Regions from separate parts of the Pseudarthrobacter niigatensis genome, predicted to be linked through region 1. Evidence: riboswitches for the same ligand, from Rfam matches in the RefSeq annotation. Region 1 holds a riboswitch; the other holds the start of a gene.
The links. A riboswitch is a leader RNA that binds a small molecule or an ion and turns the genes downstream of it on or off. The one in region 1 is predicted to bind glycine.

Region 1 (8,250 bases):
CATGGAGCAGGACCACGTGCTGGTCGCGCGTCAGGTGGACGTCGCACTCCACTCCGTCCGCGCCGTCGGCCAGGGCCTGGAGGTAGGCGGCACGGGTGTGTTCGGCATACGTGCCGCTGGAACCGCGGTGGGCAAAGACCAGCGGCCGCTGCGGCACTGACTCGTCAATTGTCATGGACACACGGTAGCCGACCGGCCCCCGCCTTCAGGGCTAGGCTTGGCACATGCAGGTGAACTCTGAGGCAACTACTGGGCCAACCACGCAGGAAGCACCCACCGAACCAGCGCGGGAGCCGCGGCCGGGCACTATGGCGGCAGGCGCCGTCGTAAGCCGCCAGCTTGGTGCCGGTGACGCCGAAAAGGCGGCAGCGCTGCGGAAAATGAAGTTGCTGGCGCTGAGCCTGCTGATCGCCATGGCCGTGATCTTTGTCTTCGCGTTCGCCCTGCAAAAGGAGTATCCGTGGCTGCAGTACGTGCGAGCGGCGGCTGAGGGCGGCATGGTGGGCGCACTGGCCGACTGGTTCGCTGTGACGGCCCTGTTCAAGTACCCCATGGGCATCAAGATTCCGCACACCGCCATCATTCCGCGCCGCAAGGACCAGATCGGCGCCTCCCTGGGCGAGTTCGTGGAGACCAACTTCCTCTCCGAGCAGGTGGTCCAGGACAAGCTGGCCAGCGTCAACATTGCCCGCCGGGCAGGTGTTTGGCTGGCAGCGCCCGGTGGTGCCGACCGGGTGGCCAAGGAAGGTGCCGCGGTGATCCGTGGCGCGTTCAAGGTTTTGAATGACGACGACGTCCAGGCCGTCATTGAGGGCATGGTCCGCAAGCATCTCCTCGCTCCGCCGTGGGGGCCGCCGGTGGGCAGGCTGGCGGAGCGGGTCTTCCACGACGGGCACCACCACACACTGGTGGACCTGCTGGTGGACCGCGCCGCGGACTGGGTGGATGACAACCACGAGACCGTCACCCGCCTGGTGTCCGACCGCTCCCCCACCTGGGTTCCGCAGTTCGTGGACGGCCTGGTGGGCGACAAGGTCTACCTCGAGATCCTCAAGTTCGTGCGCGCGGTACAGGCCGATCCCCGCCACCAGGTGCGCCAGTCGATCGACAAATACCTGAACGACCTCGCCCAGGACCTGCAGCACGATCCGGCGATGATTGCCCGCGCGGAGGACATCAAGGCGCAGGTGTTGGGTGATCCCGAGGTGCGCGAGCTCGCTTCCCGGACCTGGGGCACGGTCAAGAACGCGCTGCTGGGTGCCGTGGATGATCCGGACAGCGAACTCACCATCAAGTTCAAGGCCGCGGTGCGCGACTTTGGGTCACGGCTCGTGGACGATCCCGAACTGGCAGGGAAGGTCAACGCATGGATCGGTGACGCCGCCGGGTACTTGGTGCGCACCTACCGTTCGGACATCGCCGGCGTTATCACGGACACCGTGGCGCGGTGGGATGCCGAGGAAACCTCGCAGAAGATCGAGCTCCAGGTAGGCAAGGACCTGCAGTTCATCCGGATTAACGGCACCGTGGTGGGGTCCCTGGCCGGGCTGGCGATCTTCACGGTGGCGCAACTGATTTTTGGGTAGCCCCTTCGGGATCTTTCGCTGCGCAGATTCCTTTTCGCGCCGCATATTCGGGGTGCGGGGAGGAGCCTGCGCAGCGGGAATGCGTACGACGACGGCGCCCGGTTTTGGTGCTCACTGGCAGCCGGTCAGAATGTCAGTGGGTCGCGCGATGATGTCGGTATGGGAATCAGCACGGACCGGGCAGCGATATCGGAAGGTATTGGCGTCTCTGTTGCTGCCCTGGATGCGCTGGAGCGGGAGGACGCTTCCCTGGCAGCCGGTGCCAGTGTTGGTGCCGGTGTGGATGTGTTGCAGCGGCGGTATGAGCTGTGTCTTGAAGGCTTGGAGGTGATGGCCCGGCTCGAAGCGCAGCTGGCCGCGGTAAAGTCGCGGCGGGCTGCCCGTGCCGTTGAACTGCAGCAAGCGATGACTCCCCCGGACGCGTCCGACACGGACCGTACCTACGCGCAGATGTCGGTGGTGGAGGAGATCGCCGGGGTCCTCACCATCAGCTCCGCGGCCGCCGGGGCGTTCGTGGACCAGTCGCGCAGGATCTGTTCCCTACCGCCCGTCATGAACGCCTTGGCCGCGGGCGTGATGTCGTGGCAGCACGCCCGGATTGTCGCGGACGAAACCGAAGGCCTTGACGCTGTCGGGGCTGCGGCTTTGGTGGCGCATTTCTTCCACCCCGACGCACCCGATCCGGCCCGGGGTGCCGCGCCCGGTGAACTGGTCCCGTCCCGGTTCCGAGCCAAGATCCGTGCCTGGCGGGAACGCCACCACCCCGAATCGATCCAAAAGCGCCATGCGAAAGGGGTGGCTGACCGGCGGATGGAATACACCCCGGACCGGGACGGCATGGCCTGGGTCTCCCTCTACCTTCCCGGCGATACCGCGTGCGCCATCTGGAACCGGACCACCGCCACCGCCCGCGGCCTCCAGGGCCCCAACGAACCCCGCACCCTCACCCAACTCCGCCCCGACATCGCCGCATCCCTGTTGCTGGGGGCTGGAACCGCCACCGACCTTGCTGAAATTCCCACCCCACGGGCCGACGTCCTGGTCACCGTGCCCGTGTTCGCCCTCCTCGGAGTGACCGACGAACCAGCAGTGCTGGATGGTTTCGGCCCGATCCCGGCGTCCATGGCCCGCAAACTCGTCGCCGACGGGGCGGACTCCCTCTACCGGATCCTCGTCGACCCACGCGACGGCGCACCCTTGGAAATAGGCCGCAAAAACTACCGGCTTACCGGGTCCATCAAACGCTGGATCAGGCTGCGCGATGCCCAGTGCACGTTCCCCGGCTGCACCAACAAGACCCCCGACAACGAAACAGACCACCTCCAAGCGTGGGAACACGGCGGCACCACTGGAACCAGTAACTTGGCCGAGCTCTGTCCCAAGCATCATCGGCTCAAACATCACAGCCAATGGACCCCCGGCCCCGCCACGAGCAAGGACCCACCGGGCTGGACCTCACCCACCGGACGCCACTACAAACCCGAAGAACAGGATTCAGAACCAACCCACTGGCCACCGGAAAGCCTGCCACCATGGCTGCAATGGGACGTGCCCCGTGAATGCCAGTGCCTGGAGGCCAGCCTCGAAAACCTCCCGCGGTGGGAACCCGACGACGACGACAGGTACGTGGACCTTGACGACCTGCCGGCCGACGATCCACTCTGGGCCGAACTCCTCGCGACGCCATTAGTGCCGTCGGGATGATGCGAGCCCTGGACAGTACAACGGTCGGTAATCAGTGGGTCCCTGGTCCAACGGTCGGCAGTCCTTGATTACCTACTGCCTGAGCTAGAAGTCGTTGGGTCCTGAATCGCTGGGTGAGAAGCGCAACTCCGCCTTCTAGGCGAAGGCCTCCAGCTCCACGCCTGCGGCCTCAAGACCTGCCCGGATGCGGGCCGCCGCCTCCAAGGCTGCGGGGCTGCCGCCGGGCAGCCGCAGGGAGTCCGGCTGGATCCGGACCACCGAACCGTCAACCGCCACCACTTCGCCTTTTGTTGCCAACCGCACGGCCCGCTCAACGATCGTGTCGACGTCGTTCAACACGGCGTCTTCCCTGGCATGCGGCACCAAAGTACCGTCTGCAAAGTAGGCACGGTCGGCGTAGGCCTCGGTGAAAACAGGGTGGCCGGCCTCCTTGGCCTGCTTCAACAGCTCCGAGCCGGGGAATCCAAGGATGGGCAGCCCCGGATCGTAGGCATTCACGGCCGCCACGAGCGCGGAAGCCTGCTCAGCATCGTGGATCAGCGTGTCATACAGCGCACCGTGTGGTTTCACGTAGTCCACCGAGGCACCCACGGCATGCGCGACGCCGTCGAGGGCGCCCAACTGGTACAGCACGTCGCCAAATAGCTCATCAAAGCTCATGTCCAGCGAACGCCGGCCGAACCCGGCCATATCGCGGTAGCCGAGGTGCGCACCCACGGTGACGTCCAGTTCGTAGGCGGCCCGGCAACTGTCCAGCATGGTGACGGGGTCGCCCGCGTGGAGGCCGCACGCGACGTTGGCGCTGGTGGCCAGCTGGAACATCGCCGGATCGCCTCCCGTGGTCCAGGAACCGAATGATTGGCCTACGTCAGCGTTGAGATCCAAGGATGTTGCCTTCCAGGGTCAGGTTGTCAGGCCCGGCAGCCGCGGTCAGCTCCCCGGGGATGGTGTCCGGCATGGGTCCGAACGCCTCCCGGGCGTTCTTGGCCACTGCACGGCCCATCACGAGGTTACCGGCTCCGCCCACAACCGCCCCTATGCCGAAGGGCAGGGCCCGTCCGAACAGCGCGGTGCCCTGCCGCTTGAGCAGGTTCTTGAGGAAGGCGTTCTGGATCCGCTTCCGGACGCTGCCGAATCCCGGGATCGAGGACCTGGACAGCACGTTTCCCCAGACGTCCGCGGGCTTTGCTCCGCCGGCCGCCTGTCCGCTCAGGGTTCCCAGCAGGGCGGTTCCTTCCTCGCCCAGCATGATGGCCATGACCATGGTGCCGGCTTTCTCCGGGTTGGTGAGGCGAATGCCGTGGAGCTCGGCCAGCGACGTCGCATAGAGGGCTGTCGCCTCCAGGAAGCCAACCGTCGCGGCCGCAGACAGTCCCAGCGACGCGACGGTACCCACACCCGGGACGACGGCGGTGGCGCCCACCAAGGCACCTCCGCCGGCCACCGCCCTAAGGTAGTCACGCTCCGCGATGTCTGCGAGCTGCGCTGCGGTAGCCCGCGGATGCTTCTTCTGGAGCCGGCGGATATAGGCCACCACCAAGGGCCGCTGGACCTGCACTGCCTTCAGGAGCATGTTGTGGACGCCGGGCTTGGGCTTGCCCTCGGCATCGAACATTGCGTTATGGGCGGTTTCCTGTGCGATTCGTACTGCGGGATTGCTGCGCCTGGCCATGGTCACCTTCATTCAAATCGACCTGCAGCGGGTGGGCTGCCGTGCTTATCCATCCTATGTGGACAAACACTAAGCATGCTGAACTTTCCGGCCGGCACTTGGTTCTTCCCCGCCGCTCGTCCCTAGCTGCCGGTGCCCGCCAGGTTGTTGAACGTGTACAGGTGCACCCCCTCCACCACCCCGCCGCCCTCCAGCTCCGCAAGGATCGCCTGCGGTGAGTAGAGGCCGCCCTTGAGCAGGCGGCGGCCAAGCGGGCCCCTGCGATTCAGGAGTTTGAGGGACGGGCCCACACCGATTTTCAGTGCGGCACGAATGAGCTGCGCCCGTGGAACGGTGCCGGCAACTCCGGCCCAGACAGGGAGCCGCACCCCTTCCCGGCGGAGCATTTCTGCGTACCACTGGATGCGGGAGGCCGAGAAGCACAGCTGCGTCACCACGGATGAGGCCAGATGCTGCTTTTCCAGCAACGCATCAAGCATATGCAGTTCGCTGTGGCCGGGATGGCCTTCCGGGTAGCCCGCCACACCGGCCCGGATGGTGCCGCCGGACAGCTCGGCGAGGTCCTCCAGCAGCGGAAGGCTGCTGTCATAGGGCCCGGCGGGCTCCCATGCGTCACCGCCGACGGCGAATACTTCGGTGATCCCGGCATCGTGGCAGTTCCGGACCACACCGGCCAGCTGCCCACGGCTTTCGATGCTCCGTGCGGCCAGGTGCGGGACAACCTCGAAGCCGAGGTAGGCAAGCTCGATGGCTGTCCGGATGGTCGGCCCCACACCTTGGCGCGGCAGGCAGGTCACCGTCAGGGCCGTGCCGGCGGGAGCGTGTGCCTGGAAGAGGGCGGCAACGTCCTCGGTGGGATTGACCTGCATCCGGACGGGCAGCGCTGCCCCGGAACCGGAGGCCTGTCCTGCCGCGGGGATCGATGCGGCGGCTGGTGCCATGAGGGATTGAATCGTCATGAGGAACTCCAGGATTGGCCGGCCACGGGTGGCTCGGCATGGATCGGGTCCCTCCCCGCTCTGTATTGGACCTGAGAGATTCCGCAAACCCAGCCAGGGCCTGCTTGCACCGTCGGTGAGTACTGCCGGAGCAGCACTGCTTTCCAGAGTCGCCTCGCCGTGACGGTACATGGGCCTGAGAGATTCCTGGGGAGGATTTGCTCCTACGGCGCCTGCCCGGTGATGGCCGGGAGAACTCTCCCGCCACAGCTCGAAAGGCTGTATTCAAATGTGGTGCCACGGCGGCCGGCGCCTGCCCCTCCGCCTGGGAGGAGTGCAGCGCCGGCCGCGTGGATGGGCCTGCAACTAGCGGAGGATGACCGTCCGGTTGCCGGAGAGGACTATCCGCCCTTCAGCGTGCCAGCGGACGGCATTCGTGAGCGCCTTGCATTCGGCGTCGCGGCCAACCGTGACCAGGTCTGAAGCGGAATACGTGTGGTCCACCTCGATGACCTGCTGCGAAATGATGGGCCCCTCGTCCAGCTCCGAGTTCACGTAGTGGGCAGTGGCGCCCACCGTCTTGACACCGCGTGCGTACGCCTGGTGGTACGGCTTTGCGCCCTTGAAGCTGGGCAGGAACGAGTGGTGGATGTTGATGGCCTTGCCGCTGAGGCGCGTAGTGGCTTCATCGCTGAGCACCTGCATGTAGCGGGCCAGCACCACCAGTTCCACTGCGTACTGGTCCACCAGTTCCAGCAGGCGCCCCTCAGCTTCCGCCTTGGTATCGGGCGTGACCGGGATGTGGTGGAACGGGACACCGTGCCACGCGGCAAGGGGTTCCAGGTCCGGGTGGTTGGACACCACGGCGGCAATCCGGACGGGCAACTCACCGCTGCGGGCGCGGAACAGGAGGTCGTTGAGGCAGTGGTCGTATTTGGACACCATGACCAGGATGGGCTGCTTGCGGCCGTGGCGTTCGAGGCGCCAGTCCATCTGCCACTCCCGGGCCACCTGCTCGAAACCGGTCCGGAGGTGGTCGAGTTCCAGCTCTACCTGGGCGGTGACGTGGATCCGCATGAAGAACCTGCCGCTCGCGCGGTCCCCGAACTGCTTGATGTCCACGATGTAGCATTCCTGCTCGAGCAGGTAGGCCGCCACCGCCTGGACGATGCCGAGCGCATCCGGGCAATGGAATGTCAGGACGAATTCCTTGCCCGTTTCCGGAGCCACGGCCTGGCGCTGCCCGGCCGCGGCCGTGCTGCCCTGCGACATGCGGGCTTCCGTGCCGATCACCGCTTGACCCGCTCTTCCCCCGCTTCTGCGGCGGCAACCTGACGGGCGGCCTGGCCGGATGCGGCGTCGGTGAAGTCCTGGTCTGCCTGCAGTTCAGCCTGGAACGCGGCGAATCGGGCCTGGTGTGCGGGCCGGCGGCGGAGGACGAACCATGCGGCGCCCAGCAGGATGAACCAGACCGGCGTGACCAGCAGGGCCAGCAGGGTGTCCGGCTGGGTGGTGAGGGTCCAGATCACGAAAGCGAAGAAGGCGAAGACCACCCAGACCATGGCAACACCGCCGGGCATCTTGAACTTCGATGCTTCATGCAGGTGCGGCCGGCGGCGGCGGAAGGCGATGTAGCTGGCCAGGATGATCGACCAGACAAAGACGAAGCAGACAGCTGAGACGGTGGTAACCATGTCGAAGGCCTTGCCCACGTCCTGGCCGGCATACATGAGGACGACGCCGGACAGCAGCAGCACGCAGGAGAGGAACAGTGCGTTCTGGGGCACCTTCCGCCGGGACAGTTTGCCAAAGACGTCGGGAGCGTCGCCTTCCTGGGCAAGGCCGAAGACCATGCGGGAGGTCGAGTAGATGCCGGAGTTCGCGGAGGACATCGCGGAGCTAAGCACCACGAGGTTGACGATGGTGGCTGCGGCGCCCAGGCCTGCCAGGGAGAACATGGCGATGAAGGGGCTGTGGCCGGCCCTGAACTCGGTCCAGGGGGTGACTGCCATCAGGATGATGAGGGCGCCTACGTAGAAGAGGAGCACGCGGATGGGGATGGAGTTGATGGCCTTGGGCAGGTTCCGCTCCGGGTTCTTGGCCTCGGCGGCGGTGGTGCCCACCAGTTCGATTCCCACGAAGGCGAAGACGGCGATCTGGAAGCCCGCCACGAAGCCCATGAACTCGTTCGGGAAGAATCCGCCGTGGCTCCACAGGTTGGTGAAGGTGGCAGGACCGGCGTCGGACTGGAAACCGGTGAAGATCATGAACAGGCCAACGATGATCAGCGCAGCAATGGCAATGATCTTGATGAGCGCGAACCAGAACTCCGTCTCGCCAAAGGCCTTGA
Region 2 (8,250 bases), on a different contig from region 1:
GCATGGCTGCCGCGGGAGGCGGAAGCCGGCCGTACAGCGCAGCCGTGCAGGCTGCTGGGCTTGCCGGTTTCCTGCTGGCCTCACTGCTCGTGGCGGCGCTGGGCGGACTCGCTTCGGCGGCAAACGTCACGGGCTGGTACGCCGCCGCGGACAAGGCCCCCTGGTCCCCGCCCAATGGTGTGTTCGGCCCCGTATGGACCATCCTCTATGCGGCAATGGCCCTTGCAGCGTGGCTGGTATGGCGCCAACGTGCCGATGGGACACGGCAGGCCATGGTGGTTTACGGCATCCAACTGGCCCTCAACCTGGCCTGGACCCCGGCGTTCTTCGCCCTCTATCCTGCCCTTGGCACGGCAGCGCTGTGGCTGGGCCTGGCCATCATCCTGGCCCTGATTGCTGCCGTTACGGTGACGGTGCTGCATTTCGGTCCCATCAACCGGATGGCAGGGTTACTCCTGCTGCCATACATCTCATGGCTGGTGTTCGCGGCCAGCCTCAACTGGTGGGCGGCCGTCCACAACTAGGCACCTTGGGTCAGCATTCGACGACGTTGACGGCGAGGCCGCCCATGGCGGTTTCCTTGTATTTGTCGCTCATGTCCTTGCCGGTTTCGCGCATGGTGATGATGACTTCGTCGAGGGAGACGCGGTGGGTGCCGTCGCCCCAGAGCGCCATTTTCGCGGCGTTGATCGCTTTCGCGGCCGCGATCGCGTTCCGTTCGATGCAGGGGACCTGGACCAGCCCGCCGATCGGGTCACAGGTCAGGCCCAGGTTGTGTTCCATCGCGATTTCCGCGGCGTTCTCCACCTGGGCGGGGGTGCCGCCCATGACTTCGGCCAGGCCCGCGGCGGCCATCGAGGACGCGGAGCCTACCTCGCCCTGGCAGCCTACCTCGGCCCCGGAGATCGAGGCCTGTTCCTTGTAAAGCACCCCCACGGCGCCGGCAGCGAGCAGGAACCGCACCACCACATCATCCCGGTCCGCCTGCGTTGCCTGGTCCATGCCCGGGGCGAAATGCAGGGCGTAGAACAACACCGCGGGGATGATCCCGGCCGCCCCGTTCGTGGGCGCGGTGACCACCCGGCCGCCGGAGGCGTTTTCCTCGTTCACGGCCAACGCCACCAAGTTAACCCACTCCTGCCAATACCGTGGGTCGTAGTGGTCCTGCCCGTCCTGGCCGGTGTCTTCGGGGCGGGCGGTTTCCTTCTTCAACCGCTCGTACCAGTCAGGGGCGCGGCGGCGGACCTTCAACCCGCCCGGCAGCACCCCTTCGCGTTTGAGCGAGGTCTGCACGCAGTTCTCCATCACGGACCAGATGTGCAGCAGCCCGGCACGGATCTCCTCCCCGGAGCGGGAGGCCAACTCGTTCGTGGACATCACGTCGGCGATGCCCAGCCCGGTCACCGCGCAGTGCGCCAACAACTCCGCCGCGGTCCGGAACGGCAGCGGCAGCCCGTCCTTGGACGCGTCCAGTTCCTGCTGCGCCGCGTCCTCCTCCCCCTCCCGGACGATGAACCCGCCACCGACCGAGAAGAACGTCGCCGCGTGCACCACCGAACCCTGCGCGTCGGTGACCGTGAACGTCATCCCGTTCGTGTGCCGCGGCAGCACCGTCAACGGCCGCAACACCATGTCCTTCACCCCATACGGCAGCGCCACCGACCCGGCCAGGTTCAGGACCCCGGTCTCCGCGATCGAGGCCAGCCGCTCCTCGACCTCTTCGGGCAGGATCAACTCCGGATGGAACCCCTCCAAGCCCAGCAGGACCGCCGTCATCGTCCCATGCCCGTGCCCCGTCGCTGCCAACGACCCATACAAATCCACCCGCAACCCCGCCACCCCAGCCAGCTTCCCCGAGGCCTTCAACTCCTCAGCGAACACAGCAGCAGCCCGCATCGGCCCCACAGTATGCGAAGACGACGGGCCAATCCCGATCGAAAAAAGATCAAAAACGCCAACAGCCACGCGATCGGTTCCTAACTAGACAGGTGTTTGGTTGGGTGGGAAGGGAGCAGGACATCCTCTGCGTGCTCGGTCGCGAAGACGCCCGCTGCGCGGACGTGACGCTCCCTTAGACGCACGCTGCCGGATGCCCCGCCCACTCCGCAAGCACGTCACCAAGGCGGGGTGCGCACAAGGGCCGGCGGAGCCGGACTTTTCGAAAGCCTGCGTCAAAGCGACGAAGGAGCAGCAGGCGTGAAAATGTCCAGTCCGCCGTCGCGAAGGTGACCACGGAGGGGCACCAAAAGCTACTTGGCGCGGCGATAGAACGGGAGGTCGACCACTTCGAACGGTTCTGCCTTGCCGCGGAGATCGATGTCCAAGGCCGTGCCGGGTGCCGAGTAATCGACGTCGACGTAGGCCATGGCGATCGGGTAGCCGAGGGTGGGTGATGGCTGGCCGGAGGTGACTTCACCGACTGTGTCCCCGTCCTTGAGTACGGGGTAGTGGGCCCGGCCTGCGCGGCGGCCCTTGCCTTTGAGGCCCACGAGGCGGCGGCCGGAGGTGCTGCCGGCGCCGGCTTCCTTCTTTGCTGCCAGCGCGGCCTTGCCAACGAAGTCGCCCTCCTTGGAGAGTGCGACGACGGGGCCCAGGCCGGCAGCGAACGGGTCACCCTGCAGCGACAGTTCGTTGCCGTACAGCGGCATCCCCGCTTCCAGGCGGAGGGAGTCGCGGGAGGCGAGGCCGGCGGGGGTCAGTTCCCCGTCGTCGGCGATGGCGGCCAGTGCCTGCCACAGTGCCGGGGCGTCATCGTTGGCCACGAAGATCTCGAACCCGTCCTCACCGGTGTACCCGGTGCGCGCGAGCAGGAGTTCCTTGCCGGCCCCGCCCACCAGGAACGGAACCTCCACGGCGGCGTAGTACTTCAGGTCCACCACCAGGGAGTGTTGTGCGGCCGGGACCAGGCGCAACAGGAGTTCCTGGGCCTTGGGGCCCTGCACCGCGATCAGCGATGTACGGGCCGAGGCGTCCTCCACCAGCACGTCAAACCCTGCGGCGCGTTCCTGAAGGGCTGCCGCCACCACTGCGGCGTTACCCGCGTTGGGCACCACCAGGAAGACGTCCGTGCCGTCTTCAGCGGCGGGACGGCGGTAGGTGATGAGGTCGTCGATGATGCCGCCGTCCTCGTTGCAGATCAGCGAGTACTTGGCCTTGCCCACGGCCATGGCGGAGATCTTTCCCACCAGGGCAAAGTCGAGGAAGGCGGCAGCCTGCCGCCCGGTGACCCAGACTTCGCCCATGTGGGAGAGATCGAACAGGCCCGCAGCTTTGCGGACGGCGTGGTGCTCGGCCAGTTCGGAGCTGTACTTGAGCGGCATCTGCCAGCCGCCGAAGTCGGTGAAGGAAGCGCGCAGCTTCTTGTGTTCGTCGTAAAGGGCGGTGTATTTCTCGGTCACGGTGCCGGTCCGTCAGTTTTCGAACTCTTCGAGCGGCGGGCAGGAGCAGATGAGGTTCCGGTCTCCGGCGGCGCCGTCGATCCGGCCCACCGGCGGGAAGTACTTGTCCTGCTTGTGGTGGGCAGGGAACGCGGCCTGCTCGCGCGGGTAGGCACGGTCCCAGTCGGAGCTGACGACGGCGGCTGCCGTGTGGGGTGCGCGCCGCAAGGGTGAATCCGCCACGGCAAAGTCGCCGTTGGCCACCTGGTCGATCTCCCTGCGGATGGTGATCATGGCCTCGATGAAGCGGTCGATCTCGGCCAGGTCCTCGGACTCGGTGGGCTCCACCATCAGCGTGCCCGCTACGGGGAACGCCAGGGTGGGGGCGTGGAAACCGAAGTCGATCAGCCGCTTGGCCACATCCTCCGCGGTGACGCCGGTCCTGGCCGTGAGTTCGCGCAGGTCCAGGATGCATTCATGCGCCACGAGGCCACCTTCGCCGGTGTAGAGGACCGGGAAGTAGTCGTTCAGGCGCACGGCAACGTAGTTCGCCGCGAGCAATGCTGCCTTGGTGGCCTCGGTCAGGCCTTCCCCGCCCATGAGCTTCACGTAGGCCCAGGAGATCGGCAGCACACCCGCCGAACCGAACCGGGACGCCGAGATGGCTACCCCGTGGCCTTCCTCATGCGCTGCCTTGTTCGCGTCGCCGGGCATAAACGGTGCCAGGTGGGCCTTCGCCGCGACCGGCCCGACGCCGGGTCCCCCGCCGCCGTGCGGGATGCAGAAGGTCTTGTGCAGGTTCAGGTGGGACACATCCCCGCCGAACTGGCCGGGCTGGGCCAGGCCCACCAGGGCGTTCAGGTTGGCGCCGTCGATATAGACCTGGCCGCCGGCAGCGTGCACGGCGTCGCAAACCTCCCGGACGTCCCCGTCATAGACGCCGTGGGTGGACGGGTAGGTGATCATGATGCAGGACAGGACGTCCTTATTGGCTTCGATCTTGGCCGTCAGGTCATCGTGATTGATGGTGCCGTCCGCGGCGGTGGCAACCACTACGACCTTCATGCCGGCCAGGACGGCGGAGGCAGCGTTGGTGCCATGGGCCGAGGCCGGGATCAGGCAGACGTTGCGCTGCTGCTCGCCGCGGGAGTGGTGGTACCCGCGGATAGCCAGCAGCCCGGCCAGTTCGCCCTGGGAGCCCGCGTTGGGCTGGATGGACACCTGGTCATACCCGGTGATCGTGGTCAGGTCCGCTTCCAGGTCCGCGATGAGTTCGCGCCAGCCTTCGGTCTGGGAGTCCGGGGCGAAGGGGTGGATGGAGGCGAACTCCGGCCAGGAGATGGCTTCCATCTCGGCGGTGGCGTTCAGCTTCATGGTGCACGAGCCCAGCGGGATCATGGTGCGGTCCAGCGCCAGGTCCCGGTCCGACAGCTTCCGGATGTAGCGCAGGAGCTGGGTTTCGGACCGGTACGTGTTGAAGACCGGGTGCTGCAGGTAGTCGGTGGAACGCTCCACGGCGGCCTCCAGCCCAAAGCCCCGGCCCTCGCCGCGGATCCCGGCAACGGTGGCGCCAAAGACGTCGGCAACCTCGGCGACGATGGCCGGCGTCGTGGTTTCATCCAGGGAAATGCCCACGGTGTCGGCGTCGACGGGACGCAGGTTGATCCCGCGTGCTTCGGCGGCGGCGACAATCGCGGCAGCGCGTCCCGGGACCCGGACCGTCAGGGTGTCGAAAAAGCTCGTGTGCAGCACCTCCACGCCGGCACCCGCCAGCGAGGCCGCCAGTGTTCGCGCGTGGCCGTGGGCGGTTTCCGCGATCGCCTTCAGCCCGTCGGGGCCGTGGTAGACGGCGTACATGGAGGAGACGATGGCCAGGAGGGCCTGCGCGGTGCAGATGTTGGACGTGGCCTTTTCGCGGCGGATGTGCTGCTCGCGCGTCTGCAGCGCGAGGCGGTACGCGGGCATCCCTGAGTCATCCTTGGACACGCCCACCAGGCGGCCGGGCAGCGAACGCTCCATGCCCTTGCGAACGGCCATGTAGGCGGCGTGCGGCCCGCCGAAGAACAGCGGCACCCCGAAACGCTGCGTGGAGCCGACGGCGATGTCGGCGCCCTGCTCGCCCGGAGGCGTTATCAGGGTCAGGGCCAGCAGGTCGGCGGCCACGGTAACCAGCGCACCGCGGTCCTTCGCCGCCGCAATGGTGGCGGACTGATCCCAGACCCGGCCTGAGGCGCCGGGCTGCTGGAGCACGATCCCGTTGATCGCACCTTCAGGGAGGCCCTTGGACAGGTCGGCAACCTCAACCTCGAAGCCGAGCGCCTCGGCGCGGCCCTTGACGATGGCAATGGTCTGGGGCAGGACGTCGGCGTCCAGGACGGTCTTGCCGTCGTGGGCGTCTTTGGTCTTGTTGGCGCGGCGCATGAGCAGCACCGCTTCGGCCACGGCGGTGGCTTCATCCAGCAGGGAGGCGTTGGCGATGGGCAGGCCCACCAGGTCCTGGACCATGGTCTGGAAGTTCAGGAGTGCCTCAAGCCGGCCCTGGGAAATTTCGGGCTGGTACGGGGTGTAGGCGGTGTACCAGGCCGGGGCCTCGAGGATGTTCCGGCGGATCACGGCAGGGGTGATGGTGTCGTAGTAGCCCTGGCCAATCATCTGGACCGCGGTCTTGTTCTTGGCGGCCAGCCGGCGCAATTCAGCAAGCACCTCAACCTCGCTGAGGGCATCCTGCAGGCGGAGGGCAGTGTCCTGGCGGATGACCTTGGGCACGGCCGTGTCCACCAGGGAATCGACCGTGCCGTAGCCCACGGCTTTGAGCATGGTGTCGACGTCGTCCTGGCGGCGTGCGCCAATGTGGCGGTCTACGAAGGTGGTGGAGGCTGGGGTAACCGACACGAAGGAACTCCATTTATTCAGGCGGCGCAGGGTACGCCACAGCTATTCGGGTCCCTCCCCGCTCTGTATTGGACCTGAGAGTTTCCGCGTTGCCTGCCTGCGCAGGAACCGCTTGCACCGTCGGTGAGCACAACAGCCGTCCCGCTTCCCCCCAAGGGAGGCCGGACAACTGCCTGCTGCTTTCCAGAGGTGCCTCGCCGCGGCGGTACAGGGGCCTGCGAGATTCCTGGGGAGGATTTGCTCCTACGGCGCCTGCCTGTACTTCCGGCAGAACTCTCCCGCCGCAGATCAAAGGCTATTCATTTGTTGGATCATGACGGCCGGTGACAGCCCTCACAACTCTCCATTGTCCTACGCCAGAAGCCCTCCGGCAAATGGAAAACTACCTGCGGAGCCGTTCCAACGCGGCCAGGAGTTCCTCCACGTCAGCGGCTGCTCCGCCTTCCGGCGCAGGGCCCACGGAAAGCATGGCATTGAAGTACAAACCGTCACCCATATACAGGACAGCCCTTGCCAGGCCGGGCCCCACATCCGCAGCAATCTCGTCCAGCCACCGCTGCTGGATGGCGGCGAACCGGCGGCGGGTCTCCTCATGCGCCACCTCGGCAAGCCGCGTGGCGGCCACAATGACCCGGTCCAGAGGAGTATCCGCCCAGACAGAGGAACGGATGAAATACGCGGCGGCACCTTCGCTGGCCGAAGCCATCGCGTCGGCATCCGCCTTGGCCAACCCCTCAAGGCGGTCCAGCAGCACGGCGATGAGCGCTTCCTTGTTGGGAAAGTGGTAGAGGAGGCCACCTTTGGACACCCCGGCCTTACGGGCTACGGCGTCGAGGGTTGCAGCGCGCTCCCCCACTTCGATCAGCAGGGACTCGAAGGCGTCAAGGACCGCATCACGGGCTACAGGCTTTCGGGGCATGCCTTCCATCATGCCCTCCACCGGCAGGGAAGAAGGAATGCTTCGGTTTCAAACTGTACCGTCCAGACGGTACAGTTATTACATGACGACCTCCATCAGCCCGGCCTCCGTACAAAGGGACAGCTCCGCCATGCGGCCACCGTGGCGGGATTGGCTTGCGTTGGGGCTGCTGATGTTTCCCGTGCTGCTGGTGGCAGTGGACAATACCGCCCTGACCTTCGCCCTGCCCGCCATCGCCCGCGCCCTGGAACCGACGGGCCTGCAGCTGCTGTGGATCGTGGACGCCTATCCACTGGTCCTGGCAGGGCTGCTGGTATCAATGGGAAGCCTCGGCGACCGGATTGGGCGGCGGCGGCTGCTGGTCGTCGGCAGCCTGGGCTTCGCAGGGCTGTCCGCCGCCACGGCATTCGCGCCCACCCCGGAGTGGCTGATCGCCGGCCGCGCGGCGCTCGGGTTCTTCGGCGCCATGCTGATGCCGTCCACCTTGTCGCTGATCCGCAACATTTTCCCGGAGCCCAACCGCCGGCGGATGGCCATTGCCATCTGGGCTGCCGGATTCTCCGGCGGCGCCGCCCTGGGCCCCATCCTCGGTGGATGGCTGGTGGAGCACTTCTGGTGGGGTGCCGTGTTCCTGGTGGCCGTGCCACTCATGCTGCCCCTGCTGGCGCTGGGGCCGGCCTTCATTCCGGAGTCCAGGGATCCCGCGCCGGGAAGAGCGGATATTCCCAGCGTCCTGCTCTCCATGCTGGTCATGGTGCCCGCGGTCTACGGCATAAAGTCGGTAGCCACCGAAGGTCCGGGGCCGGCCGGGCTGGGAAGCATCGCCTTCGGCCTGGCCATGGGCATTGTGTTCGTGCGGCGCCAGCACCGGCTGGAGCACCCGCTGCTGGACATGTCACTGTTCCGCAACAGGGTGTTCAGCATGGCCATCAGCGCCAACGTTTTGGCCCTGTTTTCCTTCAACGGGTTCATCCTTTTCCTTGCCCAGCACCTCCAACTCCTGGAGGGGATGACACCGTCGGCGGCGGGCATTGCCATGCTCCCGGCCCTGGCAGCCACAGT

Region 2: it holds a riboswitch for glycine, as region 1 does, so the genes downstream of both, gcvP (aminomethyl-transferring glycine dehydrogenase) here and J2T23_RS19155 (methylenetetrahydrofolate reductase) in region 1, are expected to answer to the same signal.

What each region holds. Positions count from the first base shown of each region.
Region 1 is NZ_JAUSTB010000021.1:7,392-15,641, reverse strand. It holds gene J2T23_RS19180 (glycerophosphodiester phosphodiesterase) at 1-175, opposite strand, end outside; gene J2T23_RS19175 (DUF445 domain-containing protein) at 309-1,586, shown strand; gene J2T23_RS19170 (HNH endonuclease signature motif containing protein) at 1,746-3,290, shown strand; gene J2T23_RS19165 (LamB/YcsF family protein) at 3,426-4,175, opposite strand; gene J2T23_RS19160 (hypothetical protein) at 4,159-4,962, opposite strand; gene J2T23_RS19155 (methylenetetrahydrofolate reductase) at 5,085-5,921, opposite strand; glycine riboswitch at 6,075-6,174, opposite strand; gene purU (formyltetrahydrofolate deformylase) at 6,267-7,172, opposite strand; gene cycA (D-serine/D-alanine/glycine transporter) at 7,190-8,250, opposite strand, start outside.
Region 2 is NZ_JAUSTB010000009.1:29,484-37,733, reverse strand. It holds gene J2T23_RS13700 (TspO/MBR family protein) at 1-524, shown strand, start outside; gene J2T23_RS13695 (L-serine ammonia-lyase) at 535-1,965, opposite strand; gene gcvT (glycine cleavage system aminomethyltransferase GcvT) at 2,250-3,398, opposite strand; gene gcvP (aminomethyl-transferring glycine dehydrogenase) at 3,411-6,269, opposite strand; glycine riboswitch at 6,463-6,560, opposite strand; gene J2T23_RS13680 (TetR/AcrR family transcriptional regulator) at 6,652-7,188, opposite strand; gene J2T23_RS13675 (MFS transporter) at 7,271-8,250, shown strand, end outside.